DNA from 4 places in the Paenibacillus sp. CECT 9249 genome. Region 1 is predicted to be linked to each of the others. Evidence: predicted binding sites of a transcription regulator. Region 1 holds the regulator's gene; each other region holds the start of a gene.

What was found. The regulator Rex, encoded in region 1, represses fermentation and respiration genes when NADH is low (regulators of the CRP and FNR family bind a similar motif). The targets are predictions, from matches to a motif close to TTGTGAAATATTTCACAA.
Region 2: the regulator Rex is predicted to act here: its motif matches at 1,583-1,600, upstream of LQ229_RS09780 (DUF1641 domain-containing protein).
Region 3: the regulator Rex is predicted to act here: its motif matches at 2,132-2,149, upstream of pflB (formate C-acetyltransferase).
Region 4: the regulator Rex is predicted to act here: its motif matches at 1,172-1,189, upstream of adhE (bifunctional acetaldehyde-CoA/alcohol dehydrogenase).

Annotation. Positions count from the first base shown of each region.
Region 1 is NZ_CAKKLI010000004.1:244,660-248,355, reverse strand. It holds gene LQ229_RS06275 (DUF5590 domain-containing protein) at 1-270, opposite strand, end outside; gene LQ229_RS06270 (amidohydrolase) at 288-1,589, opposite strand; gene LQ229_RS06265 (redox-sensing transcriptional repressor Rex) at 1,567-2,229, opposite strand; gene dinG (ATP-dependent DNA helicase DinG) at 2,207-3,696, opposite strand, start outside.
Region 2 is NZ_CAKKLI010000009.1:83,202-86,897, forward strand. It holds gene LQ229_RS09775 (catalase) at 1-1,422, shown strand, start outside; gene LQ229_RS09780 (DUF1641 domain-containing protein) at 1,687-2,124, shown strand; gene LQ229_RS09785 (NAD(P)/FAD-dependent oxidoreductase) at 2,161-3,339, shown strand.
Region 3 is NZ_CAKKLI010000004.1:29,871-33,566, reverse strand. It holds gene pflB (formate C-acetyltransferase) at 1-2,007, opposite strand, end outside; gene adhE (bifunctional acetaldehyde-CoA/alcohol dehydrogenase) at 2,238-3,696, opposite strand, start outside.
Region 4 is NZ_CAKKLI010000004.1:26,112-29,807, reverse strand. It holds gene adhE (bifunctional acetaldehyde-CoA/alcohol dehydrogenase) at 1-1,094, opposite strand, end outside; gene LQ229_RS05105 (Crp/Fnr family transcriptional regulator) at 1,385-2,104, shown strand; gene LQ229_RS05100 (formate/nitrite transporter family protein) at 2,641-3,417, opposite strand; gene nirD (nitrite reductase small subunit NirD) at 3,468-3,696, opposite strand, start outside.

The DNA.
Region 1 (3,696 bases):
GGCATGAACCGTTGTCCCATCGCGATTGACCCATACGAACATAGTTTGCTTTTGTTCATTTTGTCCGGATACGACCCAATATACGTCTTCCCACACCGATTTTTGAACCGCGGTGACTTCGGCCAAGTCGCTTTCCCGCAACGCGATGCGGCTCGCTTCGTTCTCCTCGTTCCAAACCGGGGTTTGAATATAAACGTAATATTGATGCAGGCCGATCAAGAGCAGGACCGCGGCGCACAAGACGATGATAATCCATTTCCTTTTATTCATGCCGGCAAATATCCTTTCTACCGCTGCAGCAAGCCTTCGAAGCAAGCCTGCGCTTCGCGGCGCACTTTTTCTTCATCCAACGTCAGGCATTCGCCGTCCCGCACAATTGGCTTGCCGTCCACCCAGACATGAGCCACGTCTTTCGCCGACGCGGAATAGACGGCATGAGAAATGAGATCGGTGTGCGGCACAAAATGCGCTTGATCGATATCGATCGCGATGAAATCGGCCTTCATGCCGGCTTGCAGCAAGCCGACGTTGTTCAAAGCGATCGAACGCGCGCCATATACCGTCCCCATGCGGAGCGCTTCGGCGGCGGGAACCGCGGTCGGATCGCCGGAGACGCCTTTATGGATGAGAGCCGCCAATCGTATTTCTTCGAACATGTCGAGATTGTTGTTGCTGGCGGCGCCGTCGGTGCCGAGCGATACGGTAACGCCCGCTTTGAGCAGTTCGGGAACGCGCGCTACGCCGCTCGCCAGCTTCAGATTGCTGCCGGGATTATGCGACACGCTTACTTGATGGCGCGAAAGCACCTCGATTTCGTCGTCCGTTAAATGAACCGCATGGGCCACTAGCGAAGGACGCGAGAAAAAGCCAAGTCTCTCCAAATGAGCGACCGGCCGCAAACCGTAATCTTTCACATTCTGCTTGACTTCGGCGCGCGTTTCCGACATATGCGTATGCAGCGGCAAATCGAGATCGTGGGCCGCCTGCACGAATTGTTCGATAAAAGCGGGCGGGCAAGTATAAGGAGCGTGCGGAGACATCATCGCCGTAATACGCCCTTCCGCCTTGCCATGCCAATCCTGCGCGAACTGAATGGCTTCCGCCAATTTGGCTTTTTGGACCTCTTCCGGACATAACCCGATGGCGCCGCGCATCAAGCAGGCGCGAATGCCGGATTGTACCGTTACTTTCGCCACTTCGTCCATATGATCGTACATATCGAGGAACGTCGTCGTGCCGCCCTTGAGCATTTCGAGCACGGATAGGGCGGTGCCCCAGTATACGTCTTGCGACGTAAATTTGGCTTCCATCGGCCACATTTTGTCCTGCAGCCACACTTGCAGCGCAAGATCGTCCCCGTATCCGCGCAGCAAAGACATGGCGGCATGTCCGTGCGTGTTGATTAAGCCCGGCATGAAGAACAAGCCTTTGCCGTCCACCGTTTCGATCTCATCCGGCAAGTCGTCCGGAAGATCGCCGCCGACGTAACGGATCAAGTCGTCTTCGATGACCATATATCCGTATACAACCGGCCGATCCGCGTCCAGTGTGGCGAAGTACCCGTTTTTAATCATCCATTGCTTCGTCATGTTCTTCCGACTCCTTTTCGTTTTGCAAATAATAGGCCAGGCTTAATAGATCGGTCGTGAAATCGGCCGTATGGATTCGAATATGAGGCGGCACTTTCAAAATGACCGGAGCAAAATTCAAGATCGCCTTTACCCCCGCATCGATAAATTGATCGGCGACATGCTGCGCCTCCGCGGCCGGAACCGTAATAATGCCGATTCGTACGTTCAACCGTTGGACCGTCTCCTTCAGCTCGCTCATCGGTTGAATGGTCAAAGCGTTCAATTTCGAACCGATCTTCGGTTCGTACGCGTCGAAGACGGCAACGATTTTCATGTTGTCTTTTAAATAGGCATTATAATTGCTCAACGCATGACCCAAGTTCCCGGCACCGACGAGCGCTACATTAATAGGTTGATTCAGTTTCAATATTTGTCTGATTTTTTGAATTAAATAAGCGACATCGTAGCCGATGCCTTTGCGTCCGAATTCACCGAAATAGGCCAAATCTTTACGGATTTGCGCGGGGTTCAAATCCAATTTCAATCCTAAATCTTGCGACGATACGGTCAACACTTCCCGCTGTTGCAATTCGTTTAGATAACGCAAATAAATCGGAAGACGGCGCACGACCGCTTCAGATATTTTCTCCGCTTTCATCGGCAACCTCCATTTCTTCGTTTTGCGACAGCCATTCTTGTATTCTCGGAACGATTTGGTGGAGCGGCATATGCTCCATTTTCGGTCCAGGCAAGGAATATAAAAAATATTTGCCATAGTAAGATTCAATGACGCGCGTATCGTATATAATGACGATGCCCCGGTCCTGCGCGGTTCGAACGAGACGTCCGAATCCTTGCTTGAAACGGATGACCGCTTGCGGCACGGAAAGCTTCATGAACGGATTTTTTTTCTGTTTTTGCAAAAGATCCGATTTCGCTTCCATCAGCGGATGATTCGGCGGCTGAAACGGCAAGCGCACGATGGCGAGACAAGTTAACGCATCCCCCGGCAAATCGACGCCTTCCCAGAAACTGCTCGTTCCGAGCAATACGGATGCCGATTGATCCTGGAAACGGCGCGTCAGCTTGCTGCGGTTGCCGCTATCGATGCCCTGTCCCAGAACTTGAATATTGCTGGCGTTCAGTATTTCTTTCAAAGGTTCGTATACTTGCTTCATCATGCGGTACGATGTAAACAAGACAAGCATCCGTCCTTGCGTCGCTACCGCCGTTTCCGCAAGCGATTCCACCAGTTTTGCGATGAAATCGGCGTCTGCGAACGATCCTTTCAACGTCGGAAAATCGCGGGGAATGACGACGAGCGCCTGTTTGCGGTATTGGAACGGAGACGGAAGCTGAACGCTGCGGAGCTTCTCTTGTTCTTGCGCCTCGACGAGTCCCAATTGCTCGCAAAAGTACTGAAACGATTTATCCACCGTAAGCGTGGCGGAAGTCATAATAATGCTCTTCTTGGCGTCGAAGAAATATTCCTTCAGTTGCCGGCTGACATCGGCCGGAACGGCGAACATTTGCAGCGACTTGCTGCGGAAGTTAGCGTTCGCCTCGAGCCAATAAACCGTTGCGGGATCGTTCAATTTCATGAAAAGACGCAATTCGTCGCGATGTCTCGCCATGTCCTTGAACAGTCCCGCAAGATCCGTCACGATGCTTTGGATGCTGAATTCCTCTTGATTGTCCTTCAATTCGTTAATCAATTTATCCGCGGCGCGCAGCACTTCGTTTGATTCAATATAGATGTTGTTCTCCAGATCGGCAAGCGGCTCCCATTCTTGCTGCAGCTCTTGCCATTGCAGACGGTGCACGAACTGCCCCGCCTCGGTTGCGCCTCCGTCATTCGAACGTTGCGGCAGCAGCGCGAACAGCAGCTCGGTCAATTTGTCCCAATATTCTTTAATATTAATGAGGGAAGGATACATCCGATTGACCGTTTCGCTCCATGAAGCCGCTTTTTCGTTGCCGGACAGTTGCAGCTTGGCATGCAGGTTGGGGAGTTGTCCCGATTTGCTGTCTTTCAACAGCCTCGTCAACGTATGGACCATTGAAAAATACTTCAAATGCAAACCGAGATGCTTGCCCGCAACCTCCTCCAAATGATGCGCCTCGT
Region 2 (3,696 bases), on a different contig from region 1:
GAACGGGTGCCGGAACGGGTCGTTCATGCGCGCGGAGCCGGTGCTCACGGGTATTTCGAAGCGTACGGCAAAGTCGGCGACGAACCGATATCCAAGTATACCCGCGCGAAATTGTTCCAGGAAGCAGGCAAGCGAACGCCGGTATTCGTACGCTTCTCGACCGTTATTCACGGCGGCCATTCTCCCGAAACGTTGCGCGATCCGAGGGGATTTGCCGTCAAGTTTTATACGGAAGACGGCAACTGGGATCTGGTTGGCAACAATTTGAAAATATTTTTCATCCGGGATGCCATTAAATTTCCCGATATGATTCATGCTTTCAAGCCGGATCCGGTTACGAACATTCAAGACGACGAGCGATTTTTCGATTTTTGCAGCAATTCGCCGGAAACGCTGCATATGGTCACTTTCGTTTACTCCCCGTGGGGAATACCGGCCAATTACAGACAAATGCAAGGTTCGGGGGTCAATACGTACAAATGGGTCAATCAAAACGGGGAAGCCGTGCTTGTGAAATACCATTGGGAGCCGAAGCAAGGCATTAAAAACTTGACGCAGGCCGACGCGGAAGCGATTCAAGCGAAAAATTTCAACCATGCGACGCAAGATTTGTATGAAGCGATCGAACGGGGAGATTATCCCGAATGGGAGCTGTTCGTTCAAATTTTAAGCGACGGCGATCATCCGGAACTGGATTTCGATCCGCTTGACGACACCAAAATTTGGCCGAAAGATCAAATTCCGTGGCGGCCAGTCGGACGGATGGTACTGAACAAAAATCCGCAAAATTACTTCGCCGAAGTCGAGCAGGCTGCGTTCGGCACCGGGGTTCTCGTAGACGGCCTGGATTTCTCGGACGATAAAATGTTGCAGGGACGAACGCTTTCCTACTCCGACACGCAGCGCTACCGGATCGGAGCCAATTATTTGCAGCTGCCGATCAACGCGCCCAAGAAGCGGGTGGCGACGAATCAGCGCGACGGGCAAATGGCCTATTACGTCGATCTTGCGCCCGGACAAAACCCGCATATCAATTACGAACCTTCCTCTTTGAACGGTTTGCGCGAAGCGTCCCAATCGGGCCGGGAATATACGCCGCATGTCGAAGGGAAGCTGGTGCGCCAAAGCATCGACCGGACGAACGATTTCAAGCAGGCCGGCGAGACGTACCGGGCATTCGACGATTTCGAGCGGAACGATTTGATCTTCAATCTTGTCAATGCCTTGCAGAAATGCAGTCCGCATATTCAGCAGCGCATGATCGAATTGTTTACGCAATGCGACGAAGACTACGGCCGGCGCGTTGCCGACGGATTGAAACAAGCGGCGGAGCGCAAGGGAGCCGGGCCGTTAGGATCCGCGCATACCGGCGAAGCCGTCAAGGAAGCGGAACAAAGAGGCCACGACACCGATTCATATTAAGTGGCGACGAGAAGGATGCCGGGAAGCGCATATGCTCCGCAGGCGTCCTTTTCTCTCGAAAGGGCCGGGTACCGACACAAAAAAATTTTTGCAGTTTACGGGCAAAAGGATTACAATAATCAAAGTAGAGAATCCGTTTAGGCTAATCCGTAGTACTTCGATGTGAAATTGTTCACAAATAGTCTTATTTTAGGTGACAAAATTCGGAGAATTTTTCTAGGATGCTTGTCTTTGCGGAAATGAAGAAAAGGAGGTCATTTTCACATGTCTGAAACTGTCACACAACAGCAGGCAGAACAAACTGCAACAACCCAGACGCGGGGAGAGTTGGATATACTCGACCAACTGATGAAGCCCGAGGTGCAACAATCGCTCACCGAATTAGTAGAGCAACTGCCGAAATTGGCGGAAATGGTCACTTTCATGACCAAAGCGTACGATGTCGCGCAATCTCTCGCTACGGACAAGGTTCTGATCGAAGATTTCAAAGGCGGATTGAACGAATTCGTCAAGCCGATCCAAGAGAAAGCGAAAGGAATCGCATCCGCTGCGATTGAAGCGAACGACCGCGCCGAATCGGAAACGGCAACCATCGGCCTGTTCGGCATCTTGAAGATGTTGAAAGATCCGCAAGTGCAAAAAACGCTTCGCTTCGCGCAAGCGTTCTTGGACGTATTATCCGAGCGACAAAAACGGCAATAATTCGGCAATGATTCGAGAAAGGATGGAGAATAAACAATGGCAAAACATATTGTTATATTAGGCGGCGGCTACGGCGGGTTGCTTACCGCGCTGACTGCGCGCAAATATATTCCGGCCGAAGACGCTCGAATTACGGTCGTGAACCGCAACGGATACCATCAGATCGTCACGGAATTGCACCGTCTTGCCGTCGGCGGCTTGAACGAAAGAAATGTGGCGCTCCCATTGGATAAACTGTTGCGCAAGAAAGATGTCGATATCGTGATCGGCACGGTGCAGGAAATCGCATTGGAGCAAAAACGGGTGAGCCTGGCCAGCGGCACAGCCTTGGAGTACGACGCTCTCGTCATCGCGTTGGGAAGCGAAACGGCGTATTTCGGCATACCTGGTTTGGAAGAACATAGCTTTACGCTGAAATCCGTGGAGGATGCCAACCGGATTCGCGCACATGTCGAAGCATGCCTCGACTCGTACAGCCAAACGAAGAACAAAGCGGATGCCACTTTCGTCATTGGCGGAGGCGGCCTGTCGGGCATCGAATTGATCGGCGAGCTTGCCGATACGCTGCCGCAGCTATGCCTCAACAAAGGCATCGACTTTAACGATATATCGCTTTATTGCGTCGAAGCCGCGCCTTCCATATTGCCGGGCTTTGCGCCGGAATTGGTGGAACGCGCGAAGACGAGTCTGGAAAAACGGGGCGTCACCATTTTGACCGGCGTCGCCGTGACAGAAGTGCAAGGGAAAAACGTCATTCTGAAAGACGGCACGTCCATTGAAACGAATACGCTCGTCTGGACGGGCGGAGTGACCGGAAATAAAGTCGTAGCGGATTCCGGGATCGAGGCGAACCGCGGACGCGCGACCGTTAACGCGTTTATGCAATCTACGTCGCATCAAGACGTATTCCTTGCGGGCGACAGCGCGGTCGTTATGGGACCGGAAGGCCGCCCTTATCCGCCGAGCGCGCAGATCGCATGGCAAATGGGCGAGCTTGTCGGTTACAACTTATTCGCCTATTTCAAAGGCGCGCCAATGAAGGAATTCCAGCCTGTCTTCTCCGGCACGCTTGCCAGCCTTGGCCGCAAAGACGCGATCGGAACGATCGGCGGCAATCAAACCCGCCTGAAAGGCATGCCCGCTTCATTGATGAAAGAAGCGAGCAATATCCGCTATCTATCCCATATTAACGGGCTTTCTTCTTTAGTGTACTAGGATTTTTCGTTCGATTGATCCGAGTCACGCGGACTGTTATCCCCTTTAAGCGATCCACGCATGTTTCGCTTGAAGGGGATTTTTATATCGTTTTGTCGTTTGACAATGGAGTTGTCGGTTTGGTCATTTTGTACCGTTCGATCGCGAGACTGGTGGCGCGGAATTGCCCGAAATATTAGTAAGACTAGCCTTAGGTTGTACGGAGTACAACATTTTGCGGGGAAAAAGCATAGAATGGGTCGCTATGTTGCAGAAAATACAACAATTTCGGTAAATTGTTGGCCTGCATCGCTCGAAATGGCCTGAAATGTTGCATATTGTGCAGCATAGGTGGCAGTCGCTTCATGAAACGAGGTA
Region 3 (3,696 bases), 210 kb from region 1:
GATGGAGAACGTGTTGGAGATACCGTCCAGACTATGCTCGTATGGCAGCTTCGCAACGGAGCTAAGCGATGCGAGCGCCCCTTTCTTGTCGCGCCCGTGCATCGGATTGGCTCCCGGAGCGAAAGGCTCGCCCGCCTTGCGGCCGTCCGGCGTCGTGCCCGTCTTCTTCCCGTATACGACATTGGACGTAATCGTTAATACGGATTGAGTCGGGAGCGCGTTGCGGTACGCTTTATGCTTGCGCAGCATACCCATGAACTTTTCGACCAATTGAACGGCGATACGGTCGACGCGATCGTCGTTATTGCCGTAGCAAGGATAATCTCCCTCGATTTCGAAATCGACGGCAATTCCTTGCTCGTTGCGGATCGGCCGAACTTTCGCGTATTTAATCGCGCTCAAGGAATCGGCCGCGACGGACAATCCTGCGATACCGCATGCCATGGTGCGCAAAATGTCCTTGTCGTGCAGCGCCATCTCGATTCTTTCATAGCAATATTTATCATGCATAAAGTGAATGACGTTGAGCGTGTTCATATACAGCTTCGCAAGCCATTCCATCATCGCCGTGAAGCGTGCCGTCACTTCCTCGTAATCGAGCACTTCGGACGTGATGCGCGGATATTCGGGACCGACCTGCTTGCCGGATTTCTCGTCGACGCCGCCGTTGATGGCATACAGCAAACATTTGGCGAGATTGGCGCGTGCGCCGAAGAACTGCATCTGTTTCCCGATCCGCATAGCGGATACGCAGCAGGCGATTCCGTAATCGTCGCCGAAGTGCGGGCGCATTATATCGTCGTTCTCGTATTGGATGGAACTGGTCTCGATCGACACCTTGGCGCAATATTTCTTGAAAGCTTCTGGCAATTTCGTCGACCAGAGCACCGTTAAGTTCGGTTCGGGCGCCGGCCCCAAATTGTATAACGTATGCAGGAAACGGTAGCTGTTGCGCGTAACCCGCGTTTCGCCGTTCAGGCCCATGCCGCCGATCGACTCGGTAACCCACGTCGGGTCGCCGCTGAACAATTCGTTGTAATCCGGCGTACGCAAAAATTTCACGATACGCAGCTTCATGACGAAATGGTCGACCAGTTCTTGCGCCTGCTCCTCGGTTAGCGTTCCTTCTTGCAAGTCGCGCTCGATATAGATGTCCAGGAACGAGGACACTCTTCCCAAGGACATCGCCGCGCCGTTCTGTTCCTTAATGGCGGCCAAATAGCCGAAATACAGCCATTGGAACGCTTCCTTCGCATTAACGGCCGGTTTGGAAATGTCGAACCCATGCATGGCGGCCATAGACTTCAGTTCGCCCAGTGCGCGGATTTGCTCGGAGATTTCCTCGCGGTCCCGAATCGTATCGGCGTCCAGCGCGTCCAATTCCAGGTTCAGCAAATCTTTCTTCTTCTCTTCGACCAGGAAATCGATTCCGTACAGAGCTACCCGGCGATAATCGCCAATAATGCGTCCGCGTCCGTAAGCATCCGGCAGTCCGGTAATAATGCCGGCGGAACGGGCTTTCCTCATTTCCGTCGTATAGGCGTCGAATACCCCTTGGTTATGGGTCTTGCGGATCGTCGTAAACATATCGACGATTTGCTGCGGCATCTCGAAGCCATACGCTTTGCAGGCGTCGATCATCATGCGGATGCCGCCGAAAGGTTGAATCGAACGTTTAAAAGGCTCATCGGTTTGCAACCCGACGATTTGCTCTTTCTCTTGATCCAAATAGCCTGGTCCGTGCGAAGTGATCGTCGATGGCGTGTTGACATCGACATCCAAAACGCCGCCGTTGTCGCGCTCTTTTTTCGTTAAGTCGGACACGATTTGCCATAGGGCTGTCGTTCTGTCCGTCGGACCGGCGAGGAATGACTCGTCTCCGTAATACGGCTTCAAGTTCGCTCCGATAAAGCTGTTCACATCCACCGTTTTCGTCCATTTTCCTTGTTTGAATCCGCGCCAACCTTGTTCCGCCTGTTTCATCACGTCTTGTTCAATCACCGACATCGTAATCCCTCCATTTTCTGTACTACATATTCAGGATATCTGTTTATTGATTTCTCCATTTCCTGAAATATAGGATTTGTCTTATCGTTTACACTTTAATTGTACAATTAGAAAGAGATTAAAGTTGTGACAAAAATCACATTCGGATGATTTTGCCACAACTTTTCTCAACTGTTATATTAATTATTCAATCTGTTATATATATTTCGTTTTATCGGTTTGAAACTGTATTATTCAAACTTGCCGTAAAACGCGTTCCGATATATTTCGGCAAGTTCTGTAACGAGCGGAAGCTTCGGATTCGCCGTCGTACATTGATCTTCGAAGGCGCGATCCGCCAAATAATCGACTTTCGCTTCAAATTCTTTGGCATCGAACCCGAGCTCTTGGAACGACTCCGGAATGCCGAGCGCCTTGTTCAGCTTGCGGATCGCCGCGATCAAGCTGCTTACGCCTTCTTCCACCGTGCGCGCCGGCAGCCCGAGAATGCGCGCGATTTCCGCATAACGCTGATCCGCGATAAAATGATCGTATTTCGGGAACGATTGGAATTTCGTCGGTTTTTTCGCATTGTAACGGATCACATGCGGCATAAGAATCGCATTGGTGCGGCCGTGCGCCGTATGATATTCCCCGCCCCATTTATGCGCCAAGCTATGGTTGATGCCAAGGAACGCATTGGCGAATGCCATACCGGCCAGCGTCGAAGCGTTATGCATTTTCTCGCGTGCGACCGGATCGCCGGTTAAGGCCGACTTTTCCAAATATTCGAATACCAATTGAATTGCTTTGATCGCAAGCCCGTCCGTATAATCGTTCGCCATGACCGAAACGTACGCTTCGATCGCATGCGTCAATACGTCCATGCCTGTATCCGCTACGGCCACTTTCGGCAAGCTATAGACGAAATCCGGGTCGATAATCGCCACGTCCGGCGTCAGCTCGTAATCGGCCAGCGGATATTTCGTATTGCCGCGCTCCTTGTCGGTAATGACAGCGAACGAAGTAACTTCCGATCCCGTACCCGAAGTTGTCGGAATCGCTACGAATTTCGCTTTTTGGCCGAGACGAGGGTACTTGTACGTCCGTTTGCGGATATCGAGAAATTTTTGTTTCAAGTTGTTGAAATCCGTGTCCGGATATTCGTAGAACAGCCACATCGCTTTGGCGGCGTCCATCGGGGAACCTCCGCCGAGCGCGATAATGCAGTCCGGCTTGAACTGATTCATCATCGCCACGCCGCGATCCACCGTCGCCGTCGACGGATCCGGTTCAACCTCGGAGAAGATTTCGACGGCTACCGGAGTCAGCCGTTGCCGCAAGTAATGCTCCACCTTCTCCACATAACCCAATTTGACCATCATCGGGTCGGTCACGATCATGACGCGGTTAATATCGCGCATTTTGGCCAAATATTGCGTCGCGCCTTTTTCGAAATATATTTTGCCCGGAACTTTAAACCATTGCATATTCACCGTGCGGCGCGCCACCCTTTTCACATTGATTAAATTGACCGCAGTTACGTTCTGCGAGGTCGAATTCCGTCCGTACGAACCGCAGCCGAGCGTTAGGGACGGCAAGTTCGTATTGTAAATGTCGCCGATCGCGCCATGCGTCGACGGGGAATTGACGATGATGCGGCCGGTTTGCAGCCGGTCTGCGAATTTTTGGATCACTTCGTCGTCGTTC
Region 4 (3,696 bases), 220 kb from region 1:
CCCTCGTCCGCGTTTTTCACTTTGTAGCACGCCAGCACAGGGCTTAATTTTTCCGCAGACAATGGATAGTTCGGACCGACTCCCTCGAGCTCCGCAATCAATATTTTCGTATCCTGCGGAACTTTCAAACCGAACATTTCGGCGATTTTCGCCGCAGGCTGGCCGACGATATTCGGATTGACCGCGCATGTGCCTTCCTTCATCGCTTTGCCGGACAGAATCGCCGTTTCTTCTTTCGTTAAGAAGTAGCATCCATGGGCAATGAGCAATTTTTTCACTTTGTCGTAAATCGGCTCTTCAATGATCACTGCTTGCTCGGACGCGCAAATCATGCCGTTGTCGAACGTTTTGGAAAGGATCAGATCCGTAACCGCCTGTTCGATATGGGCCGACTTCTCGATAAAGCAAGGAACGTTGCCGGGACCGACGCCGAGCGCCGGTTTGCCTGCGCTGTAAGCCGCCTTGACCATGCCCGCGCCGCCTGTCGCCAATATTAAAGCGACGTCCGGATGGTTCATAAGCGCGTTGGTCGCTTCCATCGACGGCGTCTCGATCCACTGGATGCAATCTTTCGGCGCGCCTTTGGCGACAGCCGCATCGCGTAAAATCCTCGCCGCTTCGGCGCTGCATTTTTGCGCGGAAGGATGGAAAGCAAATACGATCGGATTGCGCGTTTTGATGCTTATAAGCGCCTTGAACATCGTCGTCGACGTCGGATTCGTCACCGGGGTAATGCCCATGACGACCCCGACCGGTTCCGCGATTTTTTGGCAATTTTCATACGGATTGTCTTCGATGACGCCGACGGTTTTATCGTATTTAATGCTGTGGTAAATGTACTCCGTTGCGAAAATGTTCTTCGTAATTTTGTCTTCGTACACGCCGCGGCCCGTTTCCTCCACCGCGAGCTTGGCCAAAGCCATATGTTTGTCCAAGCCGGCAAGCGCCATCGCCTGCACGATTTCATCCACTTGCTCCTGATTGAGCGCCATGAACGCTTCTTGCGCCTTGCGCGCTTTGCGCATGACCGCATCGATTTGCTCCTGAACGGTTTGCGTCGTTTTTTCGGCTTTCAACTCGTTTTTCACTGCCATCCCAACCATCCTCCACTTCCCTAATTTCTTTTTTTGTCTGTGACACTTTTAGCATACAACAAATCATTGTCTTTGTCTCGTGAAAAAATTCACAAAGTTTGAAAATTGTTTGAATTTTCATCAGCGTGAAAAAAAGAACTGCAATTTTAACTAATTATTCATAATTGTCGACGCTTATGGGTGTTCCCTTGCGGCAATACATGTTAAAATAAGTATGTGATAATTTGCACAAACCAAATTGCAACTTCTGAACTTTAGCAAAACAAATGACGGGAGAGAGGGGAATGGGCATGGCACAATTCCAATTGAACGAACAAGCAGTAGCAGGAAATACAAGCTGTTTCTCGGAACAAAATTTGAATAGATTGTTAGAAGCGATGAAAGAACGCGTTTTTTCCAACGATACTCATCTGTTCTGGGAAGGAGACGAGGCGGATAAGCTTTATTATTTGAAAAGCGGGCGCGTGAAAATTACGAAATCGACGGACGAAGGAAAAGAACTGATCCTCTATATGTACCGGCCGGGCGATCTGATCGGCCATGTCGATCCGTTCAACCAATCGAGACACGGCTTCACCGCCGAAGTGTTGGAGCAATCCGTCGTCGGCGTCGTGGAACAAAAAGATTTGGAACTGCTCATTTGCCAATATGCCGATTTCTCCATCGATTTTATGAAGTGGATGGGCATCCATCATCGGCTGACGCAAACGAAATTCCGCGATCTAATGCTTTACGGCAAGCCGGGCGCGTTATGTTCGACCTTAATCCGGCTAGGCAACACGTATGGGGAGAAAACCGATAAAGGCATCCTGATTAACAAAAAAATTACGCATACCGATCTGTCCAACATGATCGGAGCGACGCGCGAGAGCGTCAACCGGATGTTAAGCGATCTGCGCAAAAAAGAGGCGATCGATTACGATAACGGACTTATCGTCATTCAAGATTTGCAGCAATTGCGGGAAATTTGCCATTGCGAAATGTGTCCGAACGAGATTTGCCGGATTTGATTTCCTTGCTCTCCCCTTCCCCTTCGCCGGCTGCTTCGTAGATGGCGGATAGCCGCGCAGCGAAATACCGCTGGCGGCTGACGGCGCCAGCGGGCGGGCTAACGAAACGTATACACTGCGGATGTTAACGTAACTGTATCACGCTAATGAGGGGAAAAGGGCGGTAAAACCGCCGATTTCCAATGAATAAGGATACGTAGTTTCGCTAAAATGGGGACGTCTTCATTTTGAGTCGAATAAGAATTGCTAGTTTCGTTAGTGCCAAACAAGGAGCGTAGGTCCGCGCGCATCGCCTTTGGAATGAAGCGAGGTATCCGCTTCTGTATGCGCGATAAAGCGGCGGCGATTTATGAAATTGACTCTCTTCACAGGAATAGTAAAATGGCATTCAACCCGGCGACGGATTGGATGTCATTTTTATTTTTGTTTACTTTCTTCTCGGGCCGAAATCAGCGCTTCTTGTCTGTTCAAGGGAGATTTATGCCTAAAAAAACAAATGAACCGAAATCAATCGGCCCATTTGCGCTAAAATACAATTATTTGCTTTTATTTGAGACAAACCAATACATCATTCCCATAAACAAAGCGCCGCCGACAATATTGCCGAGCGTTGCCGGTATCATATTATGAAACCAGCCGGCAATCGATACCGTCTCCGGATGCGTCGGCAGCATAACCGCCAAGCTGAGCACCGTCATATTGGCGACACTATGCTCGTAGCCGGATGAGATAAAGGCGTACAGGCACCACCAGATCAGAATGAGCTTTGCCGTATCTTCCTTCGCCCTGCTCGCGGTCCAGATGGATAAGCAGACAAGCCAATTACATAAAATGCCGCGGCAAAATATTTCCAATGCGCTTAAATTCATTTTTTTCGAGGCGACCGTAAATAATAGATGATCCGGAGGAATGTCTTTAAATATGCCTCCTCCAACGACTAAAGCGCACAGGATGAGCGCTCCGACCAAATTGCCGAGCCATACGGTCCCCCAATTTTTCAACAAATCTCCGACGGACGTTCTTCGCTCCAACGTACTGATCGCGAAATACATATTCGCTCCGGTAAACAATTCCGCTCCGGCGAATATGACGAGCGTCAGCGCAATGCCGAACGATACCCCCATCACCAAATTGTAGGCGGGCGAATGTTCCGCGAAGAACGGCGCTCCGACGATATTGATCAATACGATCCCGATGCCGACATACGCTCCGGCCAGCCATGAGGACATGAAATACCGCAGCCAGCTTTGCCGCATCGCTTCTTTCTTGGATAAAGCGGTATGAACCATAGACTCTACGCTCGTTTTGTACATCTGGCCCACTCCTCTCCTTGCAGTCTCAGGCAGTCATCCGCATCCGCTTCTCATTCCCGGAATGAAGGAGTCATTCCGATTTGAACCTCTCCGCCATCGGTAACGCGCACGCGAAAGGTTTGCACGCTCCCTGTGTCCGGCGCCTGCACTAACCCGTCCGCCATATCGATTTTCCAATCGTGCAGCGGTTCGTACAAATATCGGCCCGAAACGATTCCTTCCGCAAGGGGCCCGCCTTTCGGATGAGGGCTCTTGTTCTCCAAGGCGAACACATCGCCT